One region of the Halobacillus litoralis genome, then DNA from elsewhere that is predicted to be linked to it. Evidence: riboswitches for the same ligand, from Rfam matches in the RefSeq annotation. Region 1 holds a riboswitch; the other holds the start of a gene.

Evidence for each region. A riboswitch is a leader RNA that binds a small molecule or an ion and turns the genes downstream of it on or off. The one in region 1 is predicted to bind lysine.
Region 2: another riboswitch for lysine. It lies ahead of LC065_RS09725 (Na+/H+ antiporter NhaC family protein); the one in region 1 lies ahead of dapA (4-hydroxy-tetrahydrodipicolinate synthase).

The regions. Positions count from the first base shown of each region.
Region 1 covers NZ_CP129016.1:1,007,872-1,020,062, reverse strand. The annotation lists gene LC065_RS05405 (proline dehydrogenase family protein) at 1-498, opposite strand, end outside; gene LC065_RS05400 (bacteriorhodopsin) at 839-1,537, shown strand; gene LC065_RS05395 (universal stress protein) at 1,676-2,110, opposite strand; gene LC065_RS05390 (Delta(5) desaturase DesA) at 2,364-3,413, shown strand; gene LC065_RS05385 (sensor histidine kinase) at 3,481-4,611, shown strand; gene LC065_RS05380 (response regulator transcription factor) at 4,614-5,222, shown strand; gene LC065_RS05375 (methyl-accepting chemotaxis protein) at 5,399-5,878, opposite strand; gene LC065_RS05370 (MFS transporter) at 6,064-7,323, opposite strand; lysine riboswitch at 8,112-8,290, shown strand; gene dapA (4-hydroxy-tetrahydrodipicolinate synthase) at 8,413-9,309, shown strand; gene clpP (ATP-dependent Clp endopeptidase proteolytic subunit ClpP) at 9,337-9,918, opposite strand; gene LC065_RS05355 (sigma factor-like helix-turn-helix DNA-binding protein) at 9,934-10,590, opposite strand; gene LC065_RS05350 (hypothetical protein) at 10,753-10,938, shown strand; gene LC065_RS05345 (branched-chain amino acid aminotransferase) at 10,973-12,034, opposite strand; partial or broken gene LC065_RS05340 (bacitracin ABC transporter permease) at 12,183-12,191, shown strand, end outside.
Region 2 covers NZ_CP129016.1:1,929,749-1,941,939, reverse strand. The annotation lists gene LC065_RS09760 (DUF3055 domain-containing protein) at 1-237, shown strand, start outside; gene LC065_RS09755 (cytosolic protein) at 293-580, shown strand; gene LC065_RS09750 (YutD family protein) at 630-905, opposite strand; gene LC065_RS09745 (YhcN/YlaJ family sporulation lipoprotein) at 1,041-1,670, shown strand; gene LC065_RS09740 (M23 family metallopeptidase) at 1,749-2,687, shown strand; gene LC065_RS09735 (methionine/alanine import family NSS transporter small subunit) at 2,719-2,820, opposite strand; partial or broken gene LC065_RS09730 (sodium-dependent transporter) at 2,822-4,349, opposite strand; partial or broken gene LC065_RS09725 (Na+/H+ antiporter NhaC family protein) at 4,778-6,335, opposite strand; lysine riboswitch at 6,473-6,656, opposite strand; gene yunB (sporulation protein YunB) at 6,711-7,481, opposite strand; gene LC065_RS09715 (HD-GYP domain-containing protein) at 7,532-8,308, opposite strand; gene LC065_RS20495 (hypothetical protein) at 8,309-8,617, opposite strand; gene LC065_RS09710 (bifunctional metallophosphatase/5'-nucleotidase) at 8,676-10,061, opposite strand; gene LC065_RS09705 (sulfite exporter TauE/SafE family protein) at 10,073-10,885, opposite strand; gene sufB (Fe-S cluster assembly protein SufB) at 11,656-12,191, opposite strand, start outside.

The DNA of each region.
Region 1 (12,191 bases):
TCGATAAAGATAAGACTGAACGACCGTACCCAGATTCGGGTAGTCCTTTTTCAACTCCTGATAAATATCTAAAGTAGCCCCGCACCGTGACGAGTCTTCCATATCAATGGTCACCGTGATGTCGTGTTTCTGGGCTTCTTTCAAAATAAGTTCCATATTCTCCATGACCAGCTCGCGACTGATGTCCAGTCCAAGCGATGTCAGTTTCAGAGATACTTCCGACTGCAGCTGGTTACTCGCAATCTGTTGAATACAACGGATGCATTCACCTGCGCGGTCTCTTGATTCTTCCTCACAGTCTACAAACTCTCCTAAATGGTCAACCGTAACGACCAGACCCTCATGGTTCAATTGCTGTATTAATGGAATTGCCTGGGAGAACGTTTCTCCCCCTACTATCTTGTCAGCCCCAAATTTACTGCCAAAGCGCTTAGCGAAGCGATCTAACAACTTATTGTTGGAAAGGTATAAGAAAAAGTTCTTACTGATGGCTTCCAAGATCACCACACCCTTTCATCATTCTCCTATTGATTCACCAAGTGGGCTCGTTAGGTGGAATGGAAGTAATAATGTTTGAACTGTTAAGAAAATTGTAACGAATAGCGCTTACATTCAGCAACGTGTAGCAAACACAAAGATAAGCCCCCAGTTTTATAGTTTAAACACAAAAGCGACTCACCCCCGTTTATAAAAAGACTTCAGCGGGAAGACAGGATGCCTTTAATGTGAGAGTATGGGAAATTATGTAAGACCTGGTACACCAGAATATGTAACTGTCTAGCCCCTCGTATTTTTGACTAGAATGAGAGGTAATGAGATAGAAGATTGAGGTGACACGATGAGTGAATATATTGTTTCGCTGCATTGGATTTATACGTTCGTCATGTTGGCTGGGGCTTTGACGTTTCTATATTTAAGTCGGAATCCGCGGGGTGTTCCGAAGTATGAGTATGTGATTGCGATTATTATTCCTTCATGGTCGGGAGCCGCTTACTTATCCATTGCCTTAGGACAAGGATTGCTCGAACAGCCTGACAAAACTGTGTACTTTGCCCGTTACTTAGACTGGGTGGTAACAACGCCCCTCCTATTGCTCGCACTCGCTTTGACCGCCATGTTTTATGAGAAGAAAAAAGACAAAGCCTTAATCGCTGCTTTAGTAGCAGCTGACGTATTTATGATTCTGACTGGTTTGATTGCCGACTTCTCCTCCGAGACCATCAAATACATCTGGTATGTACTCGGTGTAGTTGCTCTAGTCATCATCCTTTATATTGTTTGGTATCCGTTAAGGAAGATTGCTGCCAAAGGTGGGACGGAACTGAAAAAACACTACCAGCGAACCGCCGCTTACCTGACTATCTTTTGGGTCTGTTACCCGACAGCCTGGATTATTGGCCCTTCTGGAGTCGGGTGGACACAGCAAGCGACAGAGATCACAGCATTCATCATCCTCCCCATCCTATCCAAGGTTGGATTTAGCCTCCTCGATGTAGGAGGACTTCGGCGGTTGCAGCTTTCAGGCGTTGATGATTGATTCATCAACCCTTTTAAATGGAAATATATGTATGACCTGGTCACCCAAAATATGGGTGATTCAAGAATCTATCCGCAATGTCTTTATGACCATAAAAAAAAGAAAGCTTGAAGGAGTCCTTCAAGCTTTCTTTATCCTTTATTTCATAACTAATACGGGGCAGGTGGCATGTTGGACGACGTTATTACTGACACTTCCCAATAACATTTTTTTCACTTTTCCAAGGCCGCGGTTCCCGACGATGATCAAGTCCACCGCTTGCTCCTCCGCATATTTACAAATACCGATACCAGGGTTTTCTTGTACATCACTAACGATGACTTCTGTAATGACACCCACATCAGGTGAAGCCAATTCTTCTTTCAGTCCATCCATTTCTGAACGCAACTTCCCTGCCATTTCGTCCCCTATACTATGGGAGACCGCAGCATTTGTTGCTGGACCTGTGGGTTTAACGACAGATACAATATGAATTTCTCTATTAGAAGTTTCACACGCCTGATTCCTTGCTTCCCATACCGCTTCTCTACTTAAGTCACTCCCATCGTACGCAACGAGAATTCGTTTGGTCATAGGGTAACCCTCCAATAATAGAGTATCGATTTACACTTCCATTATATCACATTGTAAGCGTTATCTTAATAGCGACCTCATCTTTATGCTAATGAGAAGGAATAGCTTTTTCCTTTATCCCCCACTTTATCTCCTAACAATAGACAAACACCCATGACAAGTGTCATGTATATGTCCTGACGTTTGTGTCTTATAAAATGGAGGGGTTTTTCCTATCATATATAACATGAAGAAATATGAAGGAGTCGTTATTATGAACAAGGATAAACAACGAGAGCTGAAGAAAAGCGTTTCAGCCTTTGCGAAACCTGATACAAAAGCGGGCATTCGCCAGTTGATCAATACAATTATTCCATTTGTTTTATTATGGGTATTGGCCTATGCAAGCCTGTCCGTCTCTGTATGGCTTGCTGTTCCTGTCGCTATGATTGCTGGTGGATTCGTCATCCGTCTTTTCATCATTTTCCACGATTGTACACACCAGTCGTTCTTGAAAAGCCAAAAGGCCAACCGCATCATAGGGACGATCACAGGCATTCTAACGTTGTTTCCTTTCGATAAGTGGAAACGAAGCCATTCGATTCACCATGCAACAAGCGGAAACTTAGATAAACGCGGCACTGGCGACATTTGGGTCATGACCGTGGACGAGTATATAGAAGCGTCATGGAAAGAAAGACTCGCCTACCGCCTTTACCGTAACCCAATTGTCATGTTTGGCTTAGGACCGCTTTACTTGTTCCTTGTCTCCAACCGTTTTAATCGGAAAGGCGCCAAAAAGAAAGAGCGCACCAATACGTATGTGACAAATATTGCTGTTCTCGCCATCTACAGCTTGATTATTTGGGCGATCGGCTGGGAAGCATTCTTAATCATACAAATCCCCGTCCTGTACGTTTCAGGGGTCCTAGGCATCTGGTTGTTTTATGTCCAACACCAATTCGAAGATTCTTACTTTGAAGACGAGTCAGAATGGGATTTTGTAAAAGCAGCTGTCGATGGCAGCTCGTATTACAAGCTTCCTAAAATGCTTCAGTGGGTATCCGGCAACATTGGCTTCCACCATGTTCACCATCTAGCCCCTAGGGTTCCGAACTATGCGTTGGAAGAAGCGCACGAAAAGACACCGCCTTTGAAACACGCGACGACAATTACACTGGCCACGAGCCTTGAATCAATCCGATTCCGCCTCTATGATACAGAAAATAAAACATTCATATCCTTCAAGGAAGTGAAACCACTCCTGAAAAAGAAGCGCGTAGCCATGATCGATCAAAGGCAGCCAAGCTTCCAGGATGAATAAAGAAGTTGAAAGTCCATTCCCTCGAATGGGCTTTTCCTTTATGCTAAGAAAAAGGAGGTGGACCCGCATGCAGAACTGGTATCAAATTATTCCGAAAAATACAGGACTCAGCATTTACGTCTGGATCATTTTTTGTTTGTTGCCCTTTTTCTTCATTTTCCGTTCTTCATCCATATACGAAATGCTGTTCGGCATTCTAATGACGCTGATCTTCTTCCTCGCGTACCGGTTGTCGTTCATATCCAACAGCCGATTCGTCTATTTATGGGTCAGTGTGGAGATGGTCATCAGTATCGTCATGACGGCTCTGTTCGGATACATTTATTTCGCTCTTTTCATCGCTTATTTTATTGGTAACATCAAACACCTTGGCGGCTTTTTAGCTCTATATATCGTCCATTTGACGACGACGTTAATTGCAATTACGACGACATTCATTTATCAAATTGATTCTCTTTTTCCGAACCTCCCTTTCATCATCGTTACCGTGATCGGGGTCATTCTCCTTCCATTTACTGTCCGCTACCGGAACCAACAACAAAAACTCGAAGGGGAATTGGAAGATGCGAATGAACGAATTTCACAGCTGATGGTCATTGAAGAGCGTGAAAGGATTGCGCGTGACCTCCATGATACGCTTGGACAAAAGCTTTCAATGATCGGTTTGAAAAGTGATCTCGCCCGCAAGTTAATGACGGTTCAACCGGAAAAGGCCAGTAAAGAAGTGGAGGATATCCGTAACACAGCCCGGACGGCTTTGAAGGAAGTCAGGGAGATGGTATCGAATATGAAAGGGACGAAGCTTGAAGATGAAATTGTCCGCGTCCAGCAGATTATCGAAGCGGCAGAAATGAACTTTCAATTCGAAGGAGACCCGCACGTCACCAATACTCCCCTGCTTGTTGAAAATGTGCTCAGCATGTGCTTAAAAGAAGCGGCAACGAATATTGTGAAACACAGTGAAGCAACCACCTGCTGTGTGACGATCGAACAATTCCCGACTGAAATTCTCATCGGTGTTGAAGATGATGGGAAAGGCCTCCCCACCTCATTGGATCCTTTTCGCGGAAATGGATTACAAGGCATGCGTGAGCGCCTCGAATTTGTGAACGGAAAGCTTGAAATCGAATCAAAAAATGGAACGACACTACGATTCCACGTTCCGAACGTCATTAAAAACAAAGAAAAGGAGGAATGAGCATGATTCGGATTGTCATTGCCGAAGATCAGCGCATGCTGCTAGGCGCACTGGGTGCTCTTCTCGATTTAGAGGACGGCATGGAAGTTGTGGGCCAGGCTCAAAATGGTGAAGAAGCTTGTGAACTTGTAAAAAAATTAAAACCCGATGTTTGCATCATGGATATTGAGATGCCTGTGAAGGATGGACTGGATGCCGCTGAAGAATTATATGAAGAGCCTTGCAAAGTGATCATTTTGACAACCTTCGCCCGGCCCGGATATTTCGACCGCGCCCGGCGTGCGGGTGTCAGTGGTTATTTGTTGAAAGACAGCCCGAGTGAAGAACTCGCCACCGCCATTCGGAAAATCACCAACGGGCAGCGTATCTTTGACCCAGAACTCGTCGACCTGGCATTCACACAGCAAAACCCCTTAACAGAACGTGAGCGCGAGGTCATCCAACTGATGGCTGACGGAAAAAACACCAAAGACATTTCCCAAGAACTGTTCATCACTCCAGGGACCGTTCGTAACTATATTTCTGTCATTTTAGAAAAATTAGAGGTCAGCAACCGCATCGAAGCCATTTCTAGATTTAAAGAAAAAGGCTGGTACAAAAAATCCCGCTAACCCTCCTCAGAAATTCGAACTAGAATGAGGTGCGTTGAGAACCACTCGTTTTCCAGAGGCGAGTGGTTCCCCAGAACCCATTCACACTTACGACATATAAAACTCTTCATCCAGATCATTTAACCCTAAAGTCACGTGAAAAAACCTCGCCCATTACATGAGCGAGGTTTCTGTACTTACAGCTTAAATCGGCGGACTTGTTCATTTAATTGTTCAGCAAGGTTATTTAAGTCTTCAGCTGTTCTGTAAACTTCCTCCATAGAACTGTTCGACTGTTGAGCAGAGGCAGCATCCTGTTCAACACCTGCAGCAGACTCTTCTGTGATCGAAGCAATTTCTTCAATGGAGTGGTTCATCTGCAGGCTGTTTTCTGCAATCTCTTTCAAGTGCGTAGAGATGCTCAGGATTTTGGCGACCATTTCTGAAACGGAACCCTTAATTCCCTCAAACATTGCGCCCGTCTCTTTCATCTGCATGGAACCTTGATCCACTTCTTGATTCCCCGCTTCAAGAGAGCTGACAACACTCCCGGTTTCTTTTTGAATGCCTTCCACTATTTCTGTAATATCACCTACGGAATTTGTGACTTGTTCGGCGAGCTTCCTTACTTCATCTGCAACGACAGCAAAACCTTTGCCATGCTCACCGGCGTATATTTTGTGGCAAAAAAATTGAAGCTGCTTAAAATGACCGTCAACATTATAACCACCGAAAAAGATACTGAAATCCTTTTTTTAAGACTTTTCATGAGAATGCTCCTCTTCCGTATTTTTCCTTTATTTTTTATTGGAAGTAGTATGCGTTCCCTAAAGCCCACATTAGTATGTCCTAGGGTTTTTTCTTATTCAATCTCTCTCAGTTCTTTAAACCTAAAGAAAATAAACACAGAATACATAGTTACTAAAATCGCACCGACCGCCATAATATGATGGATGGATACTCCAAAAGCTAAAACTCCAGATGTTAAGGCATAGCTGACGGGAATCAGTCCCATCGAAGCTAGCGAAATGAGTCCCATCACACGCCCAAGCATCTTCTCTTCAATCAAGCTCTGAATTGCGGCAATGAATGGGATATTAGAACCTGATAAGGCGAATCCGAAGATCCCAAGGCATAGAATACTCATCCAAAGTTCTGTTGTGAAGCTGAGTCCTGTAAACGCCATCCCACCAATGACCAGTGCCAGAATACCAATCTTCCCTCGATTCTTTTTCACGTTCAACACACCCACCACAATTGAACCAAGCAGCATCCCCACAGCCAAACCTGCTTCAAGAAAACTGAAATCCATGGCCGTCCCCTCTAAAATAGTCTTCACAAATAACGGAAGCCCCATTGTCAAAGGTCCGACTAAGAAGAGATTCATAAAGATCGTCGTCAACACGACCAGCGAAATGACACGGGAGTTTTTTACATAAAGCAATCCTTCCTTAAAATCATCCCAAAACTTTTTTTGTTCGTCTGACTCTTCTTTCACTTTTGGTACACGCATACAGAAAATTAAACCACTCGCCACAACGAGCATAATTGCAGTTGTGGCAAACACAATTTCATAGTTTCCAAACGCAATGATGACCCCGGCAAGCATAGGAGCGAGTATGAACGATGTCTGGTTGGTCATCTGGATAATCGAATTGCCTCTCGTAAGATTATCTTTATGAATAATCGAAGGAATGACGGCACTTTCCGCCGCCCAGAAAAAGGCATCCAGAATACCGAAGAAAAAGGCGAACGTCACAAATGTCCATAACGTAATCCCACCAAACATAAACCAAACGACAAGACCGATAAGGAGCAGTCCCCGGATAAAATCAGACAAAAACATGATTTTCGCTTTATCAAAGCGGTCAGCAACCGTTCCACTGATAATCATAAAAAGTACCCTCGGGATACTGACGGCGATATAAAGAATTCCAAGAGAAGCCTCTAAGCCTAAGACATTAACGACGTACCAGCTTTGTGAGAAAAGGAAAAAGGAAATGCCAAAGCTTGATAAGAGTGCCGCTCCCCAAAGCAGCAAAAAGTTTCGATTCTTGAATATGGATGGGATCTCTTTCGGTTCTGTTTCTGACTGTTGCAACGCTATTTCATTGACTGCCATTCGAATCACACCTTCGTTTGTTATTGGTTGATTCTATTGTATAAAAGGTTGATGCTATCCACGATGTTCCCGGGAATGAATCTTCATCCGCCTCAGGTCTGATTTCTACAACTCTTCCAAAAAAAGCTCCCTTCACTTGAAGACTCAGTTTCCAGATAACCGGGGCTCGTTACCTAGGTTGAGCGTCAGGGGTGGTTGGGAAGCCACTCGCTTTCCTGCGGGGGAGTGTCAAGCTTCCTCGGGCTACCGCCCTGCGGGATCTTGCCTATCTCCTTTCTCCCACGGGAGTCTCGCAGCTTCCCAACCACCCCATTCCATGCAAGGAAGAAACGAACCCCTACACCACCGAGAGGAAGTGTCCCCCACCCTTCCTCCTAATCAGGCATAAAACCCCCTGTATCAAACTTTTACGTTCTGAATACCCACATCCACTTTCCACAATCATACAAGCTGAGTCTTCCATAAGTGGTTTCGAGACACCGATATAGCAAGGGGACGGTGGGGAATGGCGAGACTCCTGTGGGAAAAAAGTGCATGGTGAGACCCCACAGGACGCAGTCCGAGGAGGCTCACCGCGCTCCCGCGGAAAGCGAGCTATTCCCCGTAGCCCCCTCCGCTCAACAAAAGTCTCGAAAACTGAGCCTTCCACAAACCTGCCAGATAGCTTAAGATAAGAATCTCAGAGATTTTGTCGAATCGTTTGTTCCCTTGTCTTTCCACTTGTAAGTTTGATACTTTTTTGATAATCTTTAACTAACTAAATATTTTCTTATTTCAAATGATTTTGAAGTAAGGATAGAGGTGCAATGACATAAGTACACTTGTCGGAGGAGAATGAGCTCCTGAGATGAAAGTGGAAAGGGGAAATTGCCGAAGCGAAAGGGATCTCATATCCCTGATGCTGGTTCTGCTGCTGAACAAGTACAGGACTGTCATATAGGAAACTATATGGAGGGCTATCTTACGCAGGAACGGTTAAAAGTTTCTACGGCAGCAGCGACGCCCTCGTTGTTGCCGTTTTTATTTTGACTGCCGTAGCCCTCACAACCTCGAACGTATTCAAAATTCTAAACAAAGGTGTGTGAGGTTATGAATTTCGGCCAAGTATTAACAGCGATGGTGACCCCTTTTGACAGTGAAGAAAACATTGATTTGGATGCAACACGAGCGCTAGTCAACCACTTGATTGAGAACGGTTCGGATGGCCTTGTCATTGCAGGCACGACCGGTGAATCACCGACATTGACCACAGAAGAGAAAGTAGAACTCTTCAAGTTCGTTGTCGAAGAAGTGGACGGAAGAGTTCCTGTTATCGCAGGTACCGGATCCAACAACACGAGAGCGTCTATCCGGTTGACTGAAAAAGCGGAGGAAGTCGGCGTCGACGCCGTCATGCTCGTGTCCCCTTATTACAATAAACCAACTCAAGAAGGCCTTTACCAGCACTTCTCTACGATTGCCAAATCTACATCGCTTCCCGTGATGCTTTACAACATTCCAGGCAGAAGCGTCATCAATATGGAGCCAGCTACAGTCATTCGCTTATCTCAAATCAAAAATATCGTTTCCATCAAGGAAGCAAGCGGCGATCTTGATGCGGCGACGGAAATCATCCGTGAAACGTCCGATGATTTTTCTGTATATAGTGGTGAGGACTCCAATACACTTCCATTCGTATCGATCGGAGGTACAGGAATTGTCTCCGTATCCTCCCATGTGATCGGAAATGAAATGCAGCAGATGATCCAGAGTTTCCGGGAAGGCGATTTTGCGTATGCCGCCCGCCTTCACCAGAAGCTTGTTCCTGTTATGCATGCCATCTTCTCTGCACCAAGCCCGTCCCCTGTGAAAGCGGCTCTGAATGCTAAAGGTGTGGAGGTCGGTGGAGTCCGTCTTCCCCTTCTGCCGCTTTCAGAAGAAGAAGAAAAGCAGGTGCTCGGCGAACTTGAAAAAGTACAACCGAAAGAAGCGGTCAAAGCTTCATAAGAAAAACCGCCCGGCATGGGCGGTTTTTCATTTTTTGTGAACAATCTCATCGATGATTCCGTATTCCTTTGCTTCTTCCGCACTCATAAAATAATCACGATCGGTATCTTCTGCCACCTTTTCTACCGGCTGTCCGGTCCGTTCGGCGATGATTTCATTGATGTGCTGCCTCAGTTTGATGATTCGTTTCGCTGAAATCTCTATGTCAGCCGCCTGACCGCGAGCTCCTCCAAGCGGCTGGTGAATCATGATTTCACTATTCGGTAATGCATACCGCTTCCCTTTTGTCCCTGCCAACAAAAGCATGGCTCCAAAAGAAGCGGCCATTCCCGTACAGATCGTTCTAACTTCAGGCTGGATATACTGCATCGTATCCAGAATGGAAAACCCTGCCGTCGTCGACCCTCCTGGACTGTTGATATACAAGGAGATGTCTTTTTCCGGATCATCCGCTGCAAGGTATAAAAGTTGGGCAACAATACTGTTGGCCATGTGATCATTGATTTCTTCACTTACCATAACGATCCGGTCTTTCAAAAGCCTGGAGTAGATATCGTAAGACCTCTCCCCTCTGCTTGTCTGTTCAATGACATAAGGAATCGTATTCATCGGATTTTCCTCCTTTTATGCTGCTAAGGAGAGATCGTTTAAAGGTGAATCTGGGAGCTGATTTCTGGAAGCCGGTTTGAGGAGGACAGGAATTTTCTCAATCAATACCGTTGGATCCTGTATAGTTAGCGTTCTGATCAATGTTTGGTAAAGAAGATCGTCCTCTGAGCGGGTACGCATGATATGAAGCCTATCCACTTCTGCACACCTGTGCAGATTGTCCCGCGAACGCTTCAATAACGCCTTGACTCCTGTTTCCTTCATATGAAGCAGTTCTGCAACCTCTGCAATTTTATAATGAAAAGCTTCCTTCAAAATAAATGCAAACATCTGCTTCACCGTCAATTTTTCTATAAGAAATTGAATTAATGTTTCATCGACACCCTCTTCATTTTTTACAAAGTCATCAGCCGCTCTCTCCATCAAAGGGGTCTTTTTCTCCATGCGTTTTTGATCCATCCACACATGGTAGGCAATCTTTTTGAGAAGAGCCGGTCTGATCTCACCAGCATCATAGTGCTCAAACGCCCTTGCCACCGACTCCTGGGCAAGGTCTCTTCCGTCCCATCCATCGCGCGTTAAGAAAAGGCAATAACGTAAAAGTTTATCATAGTCCTTCTCTATCCCCTTAAGACCAGTCCTGCCCTCGGAATTCCTTCTATTCAGTTCCACTTTTCACACTCCTTTCGACCTCTCACAGCTATAACGGAAAACTCCACGAAAAAGATATGGGTATTTCTATTTTTATTCTCTGCTGATTGTCTAAACCCCTTCGGTTTCAAAAAGATTAAGGAGTATGATATTCGGTTAGAAGATAGAAAAAGGAGGAATACCATGTCCAAGCGACAGAAAAAGAAGAAAGACATCGCCCGGTTTCTTTTTCTTCTCGTCGTCATCATGCTAAGTCCTTTTCTCCACTCAACATTCAGTTGGTTTGTGAGCCTTGCAATTGTTTTCATTCTATACTTTGTCCTGATGTCCCTGATAAATTTCTTGAATCAAAAAACAAATGAGCATTAAAAAGCCTCAGGCACCAACACCTGAGGCTTTCCTTCTATACTTCCACTGTCCAACCATAGCGATCTTCTTTTCTTCCCCGTTGAATCCCCGTAATCGTATCATAAAGCTCTTGAGATAAAGCACCGATTTCATGGTCGTTGATGACCATCTTCTTGCCGAGCCAGTTTAATTCACCAACAGGCGAAATGACGGCGGCGGTACCGGTTCCGAAGGCCTCCTCGAGCTTCCCGTCTTCATAGGCCTGGTACAGTTCATCAATCGAAATCCGGCGCTCGGTTACAGGAACCTCCCATTTACGTAGAAGCTCAAGGATTGATGTACGTGTAATCCCCTGCAGAATGCTTCCACTCAAGGCTGGAGTCACGATTTCTCCATCGATTTTGAAAAAGATATTCATGCTTCCGACTTCTTCGATGTAGCGTTTTTCTACGCCATCGAGCCATAGGACATCGTTGTTTCCTTCTTCTACGGCTTTCGCTTGAGCCTGATATCCGGAAGAGTAGTTGCCGGCGGTTTTCGCCATGCCTGTTCCACCTTTGACAGCACGAGTAAATTTGTCTTCTACGTTTATCGTTACCGGTTTGATGCCGCCTGAAAAATAGGGCCCGACTGGTGATAAGATAATCATCAGTTTATATGATTTGGACGGAGCCACCGCAAGGCTCGGTTCTGTCGCAATAATAAATGGTCGTATGTACAGCGACGTTCCTTCAAAAGAAGGCACCCAGTCTTTTTCAAGTTGGACCAATTCTTTCAAGTAACCGAGCACTTCTTGTTCATCGACCGGCGGTATGCTCAATCGGTCACTCGACAAGTTTAGTCGCTCGAAGTTTTTTTCGGGACGGAAAAGAAGTACGCGTCCATCATCCGTGCGGTATGCTTTCAATCCTTCAAAAACGGTTTGTCCATAATGAAAAATCATCGCAGCCGGATCGAGCGTCAGCGGTTCATAAGGAACGATCCGCGGTTCGTGCCATCCTTTATCCTCTTCATAATCCATCACAAACATATGATCCGTGAAAGTGCGTCCAAAAGGAATCTTTTCACTTTCTGGTTTGGCTTTTTTATGGGTTGCTTCGACGATGTTCACTGACATTTTCATGACTCCTTTTCTATGGTGGTCTTTGAATATTAGTATCCATTGTACGCTCATCCTCACCTTTTTTAAAGAGGATTTGACGGAATGGTCAAAATATTTTTACTACACCACCGCTTTTTCGTAATAAAATGCGTGAACACCTATACTTTTGCGC
Region 2 (12,191 bases), 920 kb from region 1:
ACTCAAAATACAAGCACACGTTTTGTATCGTTTACAGCAGGGAGTCACCGGTTTGAACTTGCTCTCATGAAAGCCGATTATTTTCAAAATCAAACGATGGTGATCAATTTACCAAAAAACCGTCAAGCTTTGCTTGATCATGAGAATATCAATGAAATCGGCCACTTGGAACATATGTTTCAACTCAGTGCTATCGAAGCCGAAGAATTAAGGAATTATCTTCCCGACCTTCTCTGAGAGTAGGCATAAAAAATCTCCTTCCGCAAAAAATAAAGCGGAAGGAGGTTTTTTTATGGGTAAAGAAAAACGTAAATATTCGGATTTTGCCAATGTCGAAGCCCAGCGTAATTACTTGACTCCCGAACAACTTCCAGAGGGACCTTATGGTGCACCCCGAAACAAATATGAACCTGTAACCAATGATAAAAGTGCGCCATGGACAGAGGAGCAGCGGTATTACAGCGCTTTCAACTATGAAAATAAAGGGCTCCACCAGGACCTCCCTCGCCATGAGGATGGTGCTCACCCCACGCATGATGAAACAGGTGAAAACGTGAAGCCTTCTGAGGAAGCTCATTAAATAGGTGAAATACAAAAGAAACGGCGTGCGATGATTTGCGCGCCGTTTCTTATTGACGGATTCTTTTCAGTACAAAGTAAGAACATCCAAAGTTACAGTATTCATACAAATAATCTTCAAGCGTACTGATTTTAGTATCAAACGTTGCTTTGGAATTTTGATCATCATAAAACCCTTTTAACCTTAACTGACCATAACCCCAATCCCCAACGATAAAGTCATATTTATTCAGGATATCACTAAATCGACTTTCTACTTCTTCTTGTTGAAAGCCCTCTTGATAATCCTCTAGGATATCATATGTTTTCCCAGCGAGCTCAATCATTTGTATCACCTCTATCCTATTTCAGTGTATCACATTTTTTCACATGTTAGGTAATACAACAAAAGCAAAAAGTATGTTTCCGGTAAAACTGCTCAATCTAATAATTATAAAGAGTTACATTAAGGAGGAATAATGTTGAAAAAAATATGGAATGTATTCACCCTTCTGGCCCTTGTTACACTCATCGTTTCCGGATGTCAGGAAACAAAAGAAGAGCAAGCAAAAAATATGATGGATGATGACACGTTGAATGGCAATGCGATGGATGGATATAACGAAAAGCCAAAAGATGGTCAAGTAGGTTATGTACGCTTCAACAAGGATCAATTAAATCAAGATGCTGAAGAGCACCGCGAAATTAAAGTCAATCGTGAAGAAATGGCGGATATGATCTCTAGAATGATCCTCCGTTATGATCAATTCGATGACGTAGCCACAGTAGTAACGGATAATGAGGTACTCGTTGCCTATAAAAAAGCGGATGATACAGATCGAGAATCAGCTGCTGATATGGTTCAGAAAACGGCTTATTCTTTAGTTCCGAGCTTTTACCATGTATATGTATCGGACAATCCTGCTTCTTTCGGAGATATCCAAAGCCTCAGTAACTCTACAGTGTATGATCAAGGGTATAACGATACGATCGATAGCATTATCAAAAAAATGAAAAAGTCACCACAAGGGAAAGTCGATGAGTCCAATCCTAGTCAACCGGATGTTGGACCTAATATGAATACAAAAGAAGAAACAGGCATGGAAAATTGATTTCACCCCTATTTTTCCATTCATAACAAAAGCATGCCTGCCTCATGCTATAGATATCAAAACATTGAAGGTGAGTTTATGAAATACATCGGTTCAATGATCTTATGTCTTGGCATGTGTACTCTTTTCTTCGCTGGTTCCATACATGCAGATGAAGAGAGTGATGCGCGAATGGCATTATATAAGAAAACCTCAGCCATCACAGATATTCCCTGGGAGTATTTGGCGGCGATTGATCAATATGAGAGACAAGTTCATGACGACCCCAAAGATGGCCGTGTTACTGCAATTGAAGCAGATCCGATGTTTTGGACCGGTTCTGCTGGAGAAATGCCCTCAACATTTTTTCCGGAAGGCTGGGGTTTAGATGGAAATGGTGATCAAAAGGTTCAGTTGGATAATGATGAAGACGTGTTGTATTCAATAGGCACATACTTGAAGTCTTTCGGTACTACGAGTGATGACATTAAAATTGCCTTATGGAATTATTACAAGAGAGACCTTACCGTTCAAACCATTATGAACACAGCGGGAGTATTTAAAAAATTCCAGACCGTTAATTTGACAAACCGTGACTTTCCCCTCCCTCTTCAAGCAAATTATAGTTATAGAAGCACATGGGGGGATGCTCGAGGATTTGGAGGACGGCGCATTCACGAAGGCACCGATATCTTCGCTAATTACGGTGTGCCCGTTAAATCTACAACGTATGGAGTTGTGGAGATGAAAGGGTGGAATAAGTTTGGTGGTTGGCGGATTGGGATTCGGGATATTTATAACATTTACCACTATTACGCCCATTTGCACAGTTTTTCAGAAGAAATTAAAGTAGGTGACATTGTACAACCTGGTGATGTTATTGGTTCGGTAGGAGCTTCTGGATATGGACCACCTGGAACCTCCGGAAAGTTCCCTCCCCACCTTCATTATGGCATGTATCAAGATAATGGAAAAAATGAATGGTCCTTTGACCCTTACCCATTCCTGCGAAAATGGGAAAGGATGACAAAAAATTAAAAGCGCCGCACTTTATTGTGCGACGCTTTTCTTATGATTTGGATTTTTTAACGGCATTCGTAATACTGGCAGCCAGGCCACCCCATATAACGACTATTCCGATAATCATCATTGTTACTGCACCAGCTGACATATTAGCTTACCTCCTTCTTAACTTCTTCAACGGCCTTAGAATCCCAGCGTTTCAATGTCATCAAGAAGCCGGCTACAATGGCAAATGCTGCTACAAACCAACCCCCCGAATAAAATGAAACCATCTGTATATCCTGCATAGTTCCCTGTTTCTGTATCAAATTGTTGAAGAAGGTTCGTCTTGAATAAATCAAACATCATAAATCCAAGGACGATTGGCGTGATCACACCAAGACAAATCTTCCACCATCCACCAAGATGGATATCAGATATACCGTTAGCATGAGCCTGAAAGTCATTAAGGTTACGTAAGAACCATGCTATGACGAGAACTTCTACAAGTCCGACAAATGCTACTCCGAACTGGTTAATGAAGTAATCAGCGGCATCTAGGAGATAGAGTCCACCCTGTGTTGCGAAAAGCAGGGAAATGACGGCAGCTAATCCTCCACCAAGTCCTACAGCAGCTTTCCTTGATATTCCAAATTTTTCGCTCAAGGCAGCTACATAAGTTTCAGAAATTGAAATTAATGAGGATAGTCCGGCAAGTACTAATGATGCAAAGAATAAGAAACCAAATAATCCATTCAATGCAGGAAACTCATTAATGATTTGTGGGAACACGACAAACGCAAGCCCCACGCCACCACTGACGACTTCGTTAACTGGGACGCCACTTTGAGAAGCCATGAATCCTAAAGCTCCGAAAACACCGATACCAGCAAGTAATTCGAAACTTGAGTTACCAAAGCCAGCAATGAAAGCATTGTTTGTTAAATCCGATTTCTTCGGTAGGTAGCTGGAGTACGTAATCATAATCGCAAAGGCGATGGATAAACTGAAGAAAATTTGTCCATAAGCTGCTACCCAAACGGAACTATCGGTAATAGCACTAAAATCTGGAGCAAAGAACGTCTGAAGACCTTCTGCCGCCCCCGGAAGAGTAACCGCTCGGATGACAATAATCATGAAAAGGACAATCAATGTCGGGATAAAGATTTTATTTGCTGCTTCAATACCCTTTTTGACTCCTTTGAACAGTACACCAAGTGTAATCAACCAAACGATAAGAAGTGGAATAAGAACACCAGGTACAAGGCTTCCTGTCTGACCAGGATCTACGGATAATTGCAAATAATCACTAAACAAAAAGCCTTCTGTGTCATCCCCCCAAGAAAGGTTGAATGCGAAGATACTGTATGAAATTGCCCAGGCAATAATGACAGCATAATATGTCGAAATAACAAAGGATACAAGTACTGCCCACCAGCCAAGCCATTCTGTCTTACGATTCATTCTGAAGAATGAAAGTGGTGCTGATCCTCTAAATTTGTGACCGATGGTAAATTCCATGACAAGTAGTGGTATACCTGCTGTTAATAGAGCAAATAAATAAGGAATAAAAAATGCGCCACCACCATTTTCATAAGCTACTGCCGGGAAACGCCAAATGTTACCCAAACCAATAGCTGAGCCAACGGCCGCCAGTATGAAACCGGCTCGTGTTCCCCATTGTGCACGATTTTCCATGCGAAAGACCTCCCTGAGTTAAACATCCTAGAAAAGATGTTTTTAAATTTTTATTTTTCTGATTATTCTGCTTTAAATTATAACTAGCAATGCATAGCTTGTCAAAATAATTTTAAAATTTTTAAAAATTGGAAGGTGAGATAAAAGACATGAATAAATATAACTACCATAATATGGTTTTATATTTTCAACATTTAACCATTTGATCTATATGGACGGATGGTGTAAGTCTCAAATTGAGAATTTAGTGGAGGTGCTTGGGGAGTCAGGGAATGATTCACATCTATTTACAATACCCTTTTACGTAAAAGACATGTAGCTATAATTCCGGGACAGAATTTCAAAATTATTTTTGGGAGAATGGAAACAAAAAAAGAGTATGGACGTTGGACGTTCCATACTCTCCGGAAAAACTATTCCTTCTTATTTTACTCCGTTGGTTGACTATGATTAAACTTGTGAATAATAAATGCTACAACTGTGACAATAATCAACGTCAGCAACAGTGGCAGCCAAACTCCACCAGATAGGCCTAAGATGACATAACCGATCGAAGCAGCTCCTGCCGCGATAAAAGCATAAGGAAGCTGTGTGAGTACGTGATCGATGTGGTTCGACCCTGCCCCAGTCGAGGAAAGAATCGTGGTATCTGATATCGGTGAACAATGGTCACCAAATACAGACCCAGCGAGTACGGCTGACAGTGCCGGCAGAATCAGTGTAGGATCAGATACTGCTGCAATTTCCCCTGCAATGGGAAGCATAATTCCAAAGGTTCCCCCAAGAAGTACCTGTAGATAAAGCCATAAAGCCTGACAACAGGAAAATAATCAAAGGCAGATAGGCAAGATTGATATCTGCTTGAGTAAATTGCTGGGCTAAATATTCACCAGTTTGTAGCTGGCCGATAAGATCTCCGATCATCCAGGCAAAAACCAAGATATAGATCGCTGGTAACATAGCTTTCATCCCTTGACCAAAGACAAGAGAAATTCCTGATTTAGGTTTTGGCTGACCGATATACAGAACAAGCGCAACAACTACAGAAACGACTCCGCCTGTGAACAACGATATATTAACATTTGTGTTGGCAAAGATGGAGAGAAGGTCAACATTGCCTTCCGTGTTACGCATTCCTGTGATGATCATTGTTAACACAGTTCCGACAACGAGCGCTACAATGGGCCAAATCAGATGAGAGATCTTGCCGTGATTATGCTCTTTGAACTCATCATTTAAATCACCAGGAACATCTCCCTTTTCAGGATTGTTCAATTCACCTGTTTCAATAGCTCGTTTTTCATGAACTTTCATCGGACCAAGGTCCAACCTTAAATAAATCGTTAGGAATACGAGTAACAATGCTGCAAATACATATAAGTTTGCTGGAATCATTAACACAAATGCTTCGAAAGCTTGGTACTGTGTGATTTCATTAGCAGCAAGGATACTTCCTATTGTTCCAATAATATAAGCTCCCCAGCTGGAAATCGGTGAAATAACAGTAATCGGAGCCGATGTGGAATCGATGTAATACGCCAATTTCGCCCGTGATACTTTGTATCGATCGGTTACAGGGCGCGCCACTTGTCCAACGGCTAGTGCATTGAAGTAATCATCAATAAAAATAATGATTCCAAGAAGAGCCGGTACAAGTGTTGCTCCTTTTCTCGTGCGAATACGTTCAACAGCCCAACGACCAAAGGCCCGACTTCCTCCTGAGGCAGTCATGAAGGCAGTGGTAATTCCTAGTAGAAATAGAAATGATAACAAATAAATGTTGCCCATATTCAGTGCGCCTTCACTGACGAAGATGCTTGCGAAAATTGACCAAATTAACGTCAATCCTCCGCCAATATCCATTTGAGTGAGCAGGAATGCTCCTACGATGATCCCGATTCCTAAGGACAGGATGACTTTCCTTGTCAGCAGAACAAGGATTAACATTAATACTGCTGGAATTAAAGAATAGATGGTTCCTTCCATGATTTTTCCCCTCCGTAAATCTTGATGTAACGGGAATGGAAGGCTACTGCGGATGAAAAAATGAGGAATAAAAAAAGACAATGATAGAAAATAACCTACCATCGCCTTTGTAAGTGGCAATTTGATTATCCTCCATTTCGATCAGTAGCGCCCCATGCACCCAAAAGCATGCATGACAGTGTATCTCTTGTTCAGATATACACCAGCGTCTTATAGCTTGACGAACTATAAAACACTTCGGCAAACATCCCCTTCCATCAATCATCGTCGCTTGTCTCGCTCCAATTGATTACTGATGGTGTTTGCACCTCTACCTCACCGATCTGATAAGGTCACGCATATTCAATTCTCAGTAAGTTTAACAATTCCAAGCATTTATTGCAAGGGGTCCATTGGATAAGAAAATGATGGATCCCCTTCTCCACCCATGCCACCATAGAAATTAGGTACTTTACCAAGTATTGTGGCTTGATCAATTGGAATGTTATTCGTTACGACAGTCGTTTCTGTAGAAAACGGAATAACAATCCGCACGTTCACTTCAAAATGAATGGTCAATTCAAACAGAGCTGCATTAATCCCATACTCCGTCATCTTGATATCGACTTCCGATTGAACGTCTCCAATCACTCTTAGTTGAACAGGAACTTTTGGCCCAAGGTTCGCAAGTAAACTGTTGTTCGTCGCTACCCCGATAGGAAGTTCAATTAAGGTTGCCGGCTGTTCTCCTAATTCTTCCTGTGTGCGATCGGGATCAATATTCGGCTCTAAAGACGTATCCTCCATAGGTAGCTCGCCAAGCTCCATCCTTTTTAAAAAGTTTTGAACACGTATGGTCGTATCACGAAGTGCCCGGTTTACTACGACAGAGTTCCACCCCATATAAACGATGTTTCCTTGGTTATCCTTCTCCATATTCACAAGATCATTGAATTGTAAATCTTCTGCGATCGTTTTACTGACGGCTTCATTTATGGCATCCCTAGCCAGCTGTTGAGCTTTTGTTTCAGCAATTTCAACAAGCGCCGGAGTCACACCTCGGTTAATGAACCAAAGGCTTAACGCTGTGAAAAGGGCGAAAAACAGCAGACTAAGCACAATCCTTTTTCCGATCGTGGAACCAGTAGTCGCACTCTTTTTTGGCATAGAACAACCCTCCTCATCTATCTATATGAAAGAAAAGAAGGGTTTAAGCATCAACTTACTGATGTCAGATGACAATTGGAAATCATAATATTCAATTCTTTGGACAAGTCGATGTCTCGCCCTCTCGTCCCATCTTTGTTTATTTCCCTTACTATGGGGCGATCACATACACTTGGGTTCTGTTTAACTACAATCGCTTCACGCCCATCATCGAGTTGCACAGATAATCCGTTCGGATAAACAGCGATACAACGTCTGAAAGCTTCTACCATGCGTTGATCAAATAAACAGCCAGAACCGGAATATAAAATTTCCAAGCCTTCATGAGGGAGCATGGCTTCCCGATAAACACGATTACTTGTTACAGCATCAAATACATCTGCAATAGCAAGGATTTTTCCAAATAGATGAATGTCCTCACTCTTGATACCACGTGGATACCCTGATCCATCCAGCCTCTCGTGATGCTGATAAGCGCAATGAGCAGCTAACAGGGGAATGTTTGATGACTGGCGAAGAATTTCAAAGCCTGCTTCTGTGTGAGTTTGAATACACTTGAATTCATCTTCCGTCAATCTTCCTGGTTTTAAGAGAATCTCTCTCGGTACGTTCATTTTCCCTACATCATGAAGAATCGCCCCGAGGCCGAGAGCCTCCATCTTCGGACCACTCAGGTTCAACTCTTTCCCAAGAGCAAGAGCGTACATAGTAACGTTCAGTGAGTGGGTGAAGATGTAATCATCATGTGTGAAAACATCGGACAACAAGGACATGACTTCTCCGTGATTCCGTAATTCTTTAATTAAAGAACGCACAATCCCTCGCATTTACTGGCCTGTTTCCTCTAAAACATAGCGATGATCAGATAACACAGATTGATGAATGGTGGAAAAGGACTGCTTAATAGAATGGATCGCCTTCATCCGTGTCTTTTCAGAAAGAGGAGAGTCAGCAATGATATCCGATGTTCGTCCATCTTCAATATACACGTAAGTAATATCAAAGCCTTTTAACCGGTCAATAATCCGCGGTGTAAAAGCGACACCTTGTTGAAGAAGCACTCGCCCACTTTCATTGTAAATGGTTTTAGCTAAAACAGCCCCTGGTACTAGAGAATTTGCAGCCACGACTCTCATAATAAACTCCTAACGATCCGTTATGTAAGAGAGCTACCTAAAGAGGTAGCTCTCCATGTTATGATTTAAGTGCTTCTGATAATAAATCACGCAATAGTTCCGGCATAAAATATTTCTTTGACTTGGCATAGGCGATTTCAGGAAAAAATCGGCCAAACGTAAATGTGTCAGCTGTAGCAAACTGATAGGTCCGATCATAATCAATCGGTTCACCATCAAACGTGACACGCTTTACATGTTCACCTCCATCATCATCTATGCCCAATTCTATGTCAATACCTGCAAAAACCATCTTACCGATTACTTCGCCCCTGAATCCAAAACCTTTCAGCCTTATTTCCGTAAGTTCTTTCGTATGAGCCGCTCGTATCACTTCCAGTAGCTCATCCCCTTTCAACTCCACAAGACAGGGATTCATGGGGTGTGGACATATGCGATGAATATCTTCATAAGTGATCTCTCCAGCGGATAAATGGTCGAGAAGCACACCTGCATTCAACATCGCTATATCCGCCGATGTCCATAAGCGTAATTGTTCTGTTAAGCGGTTCATAAGCGGGGTGTCTTGGAACCAAGCAATGTGCAGAGGTTCTTTGAGATAAGACACGGGAGTACCTAATTCGTGAACAGCCTTAGAACGTATCTCCTTGACTTTTTTAGTTACTTCATCATCTTTTTTCAGTTGTTCTGTTGGTATAGCATAGGCCTCTTTTTTCTCCAAATGACGGGTGTCGATGTTCCATTCAACCACAACTTCACCAAGATGCGTCCCGTGTTTTCCTGCGGCTGTCAACAAAGCACCATCAATATATTCACCATTCTTGAAGAGGTGGTGTGTATGTCCTCCGATGATTATATCAATGTCTGAATAACGCCTGGCAATTTCTTCATCTTCATTAATACCAAGGTGTGATAATAAGATAATGATATCGGTTTGATTCCTCAATTCTTCGATCATCCCATCCAGAATGTCAAATGGAGGAAGCACGTCCCATCCCAACTGCTGGTAAAACGCTTGAAATGGTGCAGTCAAGCCTAATACACCGATTTTCGTCCCATATTTGGATTCAAGAACGTGATAAGGCTTTAACCAAGCAGGTGATGAGGAACTCTTACAATCCAAGTTGGCACAAACGACACGGAAAGTCGCATGATCGTATAAGGAATGAAGATCTTCACTCGCTAAAGTAATGCCTTCATTATTACCGATCGTTGCCACATCATATCCAGCGTCGTTCAATAGCTCAACATTGCCTTTTCCCATCAACCCTTCCGCAATCGGATGGAAACGATCGACATGATCTCCATTATCAAAAAGCCAGTACTCTTCGCCTTTTTTCTCATGTTTCTTTTTCTGTTCATTAAAATACCCGACGATTTGTGGCCAATTTTCAAAGTGACTGTGCAGATCGCTTGTATAATAAAAGTATAATTTTTCCTTCATCTTCAGTCTCCTCACCCTAAACCTTGCCAAATTAAACGTATGCCAATCAATACGAGCAGTACTCTCAGGAATCTTTCCACTACCTGTCCATCAAGTCGTCGATTGACCCATGCGCCAAGCGTCCCCCCCAAGTAAGCTCCCGGAATAAACCACAGTGTATGACTCCAGTCCACATGCCCTAAAAGGACATGTGTCGCAGAGCTTGTTATGCTTGCAAAAAAAATCATGAACATAGAAGTCGCTGTCGCAATATGAGGGGGGATGTTCAATAGTAAAATCATTGCTGGCACCATTAAAGATCCTCCACCTATGCCTAATAAACCAGATAACATCCCTACGCAAAACGATAAGAGAAACCCAACCCAAAAAGGCATCCGGTATTTATACACTTTCCCGTCCACTGTTTTTTCTCTAGACATACCTGTTTTAAATAACGATTGGCCTGCTTGTCTTCTCGGAATGAAAAACAATAAAGAAACTGCAATCATAACAATTCCAAAGAAAAGGGAGAAACCATCAGTTTCAAAAAATTGATTCAGCCAGGAGCCGAAAATGCCTCCCGGAATGCTTCCACACAAAAAAACTAGCCCAATTCCCGTATCCACACGGTGGTGCTTCATATATGAGATGGCCGAAGACATCCCCGTAAAAATCATCACTACTAAAGAAATTCCAACGATCGTCTGGGGGGTCACCCAATTGAAGGAAGCATAATGATCACCTAAAAACAGGAGAACAGGAACTAAAATAACGCCTCCTCCAAGGCCTGCCACACTTCCGACCAGGGCGGTAATTAAACCGATCACAAACATAATCAAATACATATCGAATCTTCCTTAACTCTTAATAGATAATATTATAGTATCATGTTTTGTATTCATAAAACATCTTGCCTCCACTGGAGTATAAAGCAGTCCCATAAAAAATAGGTTTTTTTGAATTCTGCTGCTAATACTACATAAGCTCGCTATGGTGGAAGACTCAGTTTCGAGACTTTTGTTGAGTGGAAAGGGGCTGCGGGGAATAGCTCGCTTTCCGCGGGAGCGGGTGAGCCTCCTCGGACTTCGTCCTGCGGGGTCTCACCAAGCACTTTTTTCCCGCAGGAGTCTCGCCATTCCCCTCCGCTTTTTGACCATATAATTGGCTCGAAACCACTTTTGGAATAAGAAGTTTTCCAACTTGATGAAAGTATGAGCGTTAAACCTTCTACCTTATGTGTATTTGGATGCTGAAAGCTTGATATAGAAGGCTTTATGCTATAACAGCGGGAAAGTGGAAGACACCCCACTTAGCAAAGGGGTTCGTTTCACGCATACATCGAAAGGGGTGGTCGGGAAGCTGCGAGACTCCCGTGGGAATGGATTGGCTGGAGAGACCCCGCAGAGCTTTAGCTCGAGGAGGCTCTCCGCCATCCCCACAGGAAAGCGAGTAGCTTCCCGACCATCCCTGCCGCTTAACAAAGCAACGAACCCAGAAAAACATCTCGAAATCAAGATCCTGCCATATACTTTAATAACTACTAATAAGCATAAAATCACCAGTCCACGATGAAAAAAGCCGTGCAGATGATATCTGCACGGCTTTTTTTCTAATATTAACCGATAGAACCTTCCATCTCGAATTTGATTAGGCGGTTCATTTCTACGGCATACTCCATTGGGAGCTCTTTTGTGAATGGCTCGATGAAGCCCATAACGATCATTTCTGTAGCTTCTTCTTCAGAAAGACCACGGCTCATCAAGTAGAACAACTGCTCTTCGGACACTTTAGAAACTTTCGCTTCGTGCTCAAGAGAGATGTTCTCGTTCATGATTTCATTGTAAGGAATCGTATCGGATGTAGACTCGTTATCCATGATGAGCGTATCGCACTCAACGTTGGAACGAGCGCCTTCAGCTTTACGACCGAATTGAACAATTCCGCGATACGTTACTTTACCACCATGTTTAGAGATGGATTTAGAAACGATCGTAGAAGAAGTATTCGGTGCCAAGTGGTGCATTTTAGCACCGGCATCCTGGTGCTGTCCTTTACCAGCTAGAGCGATGGACAGTGTCATACCACGCGCTCCTTCGCCTTTAAGAAGCACGGCAGGATACTTCATCGTCAACTTGGAACCAAGGTTTCCGT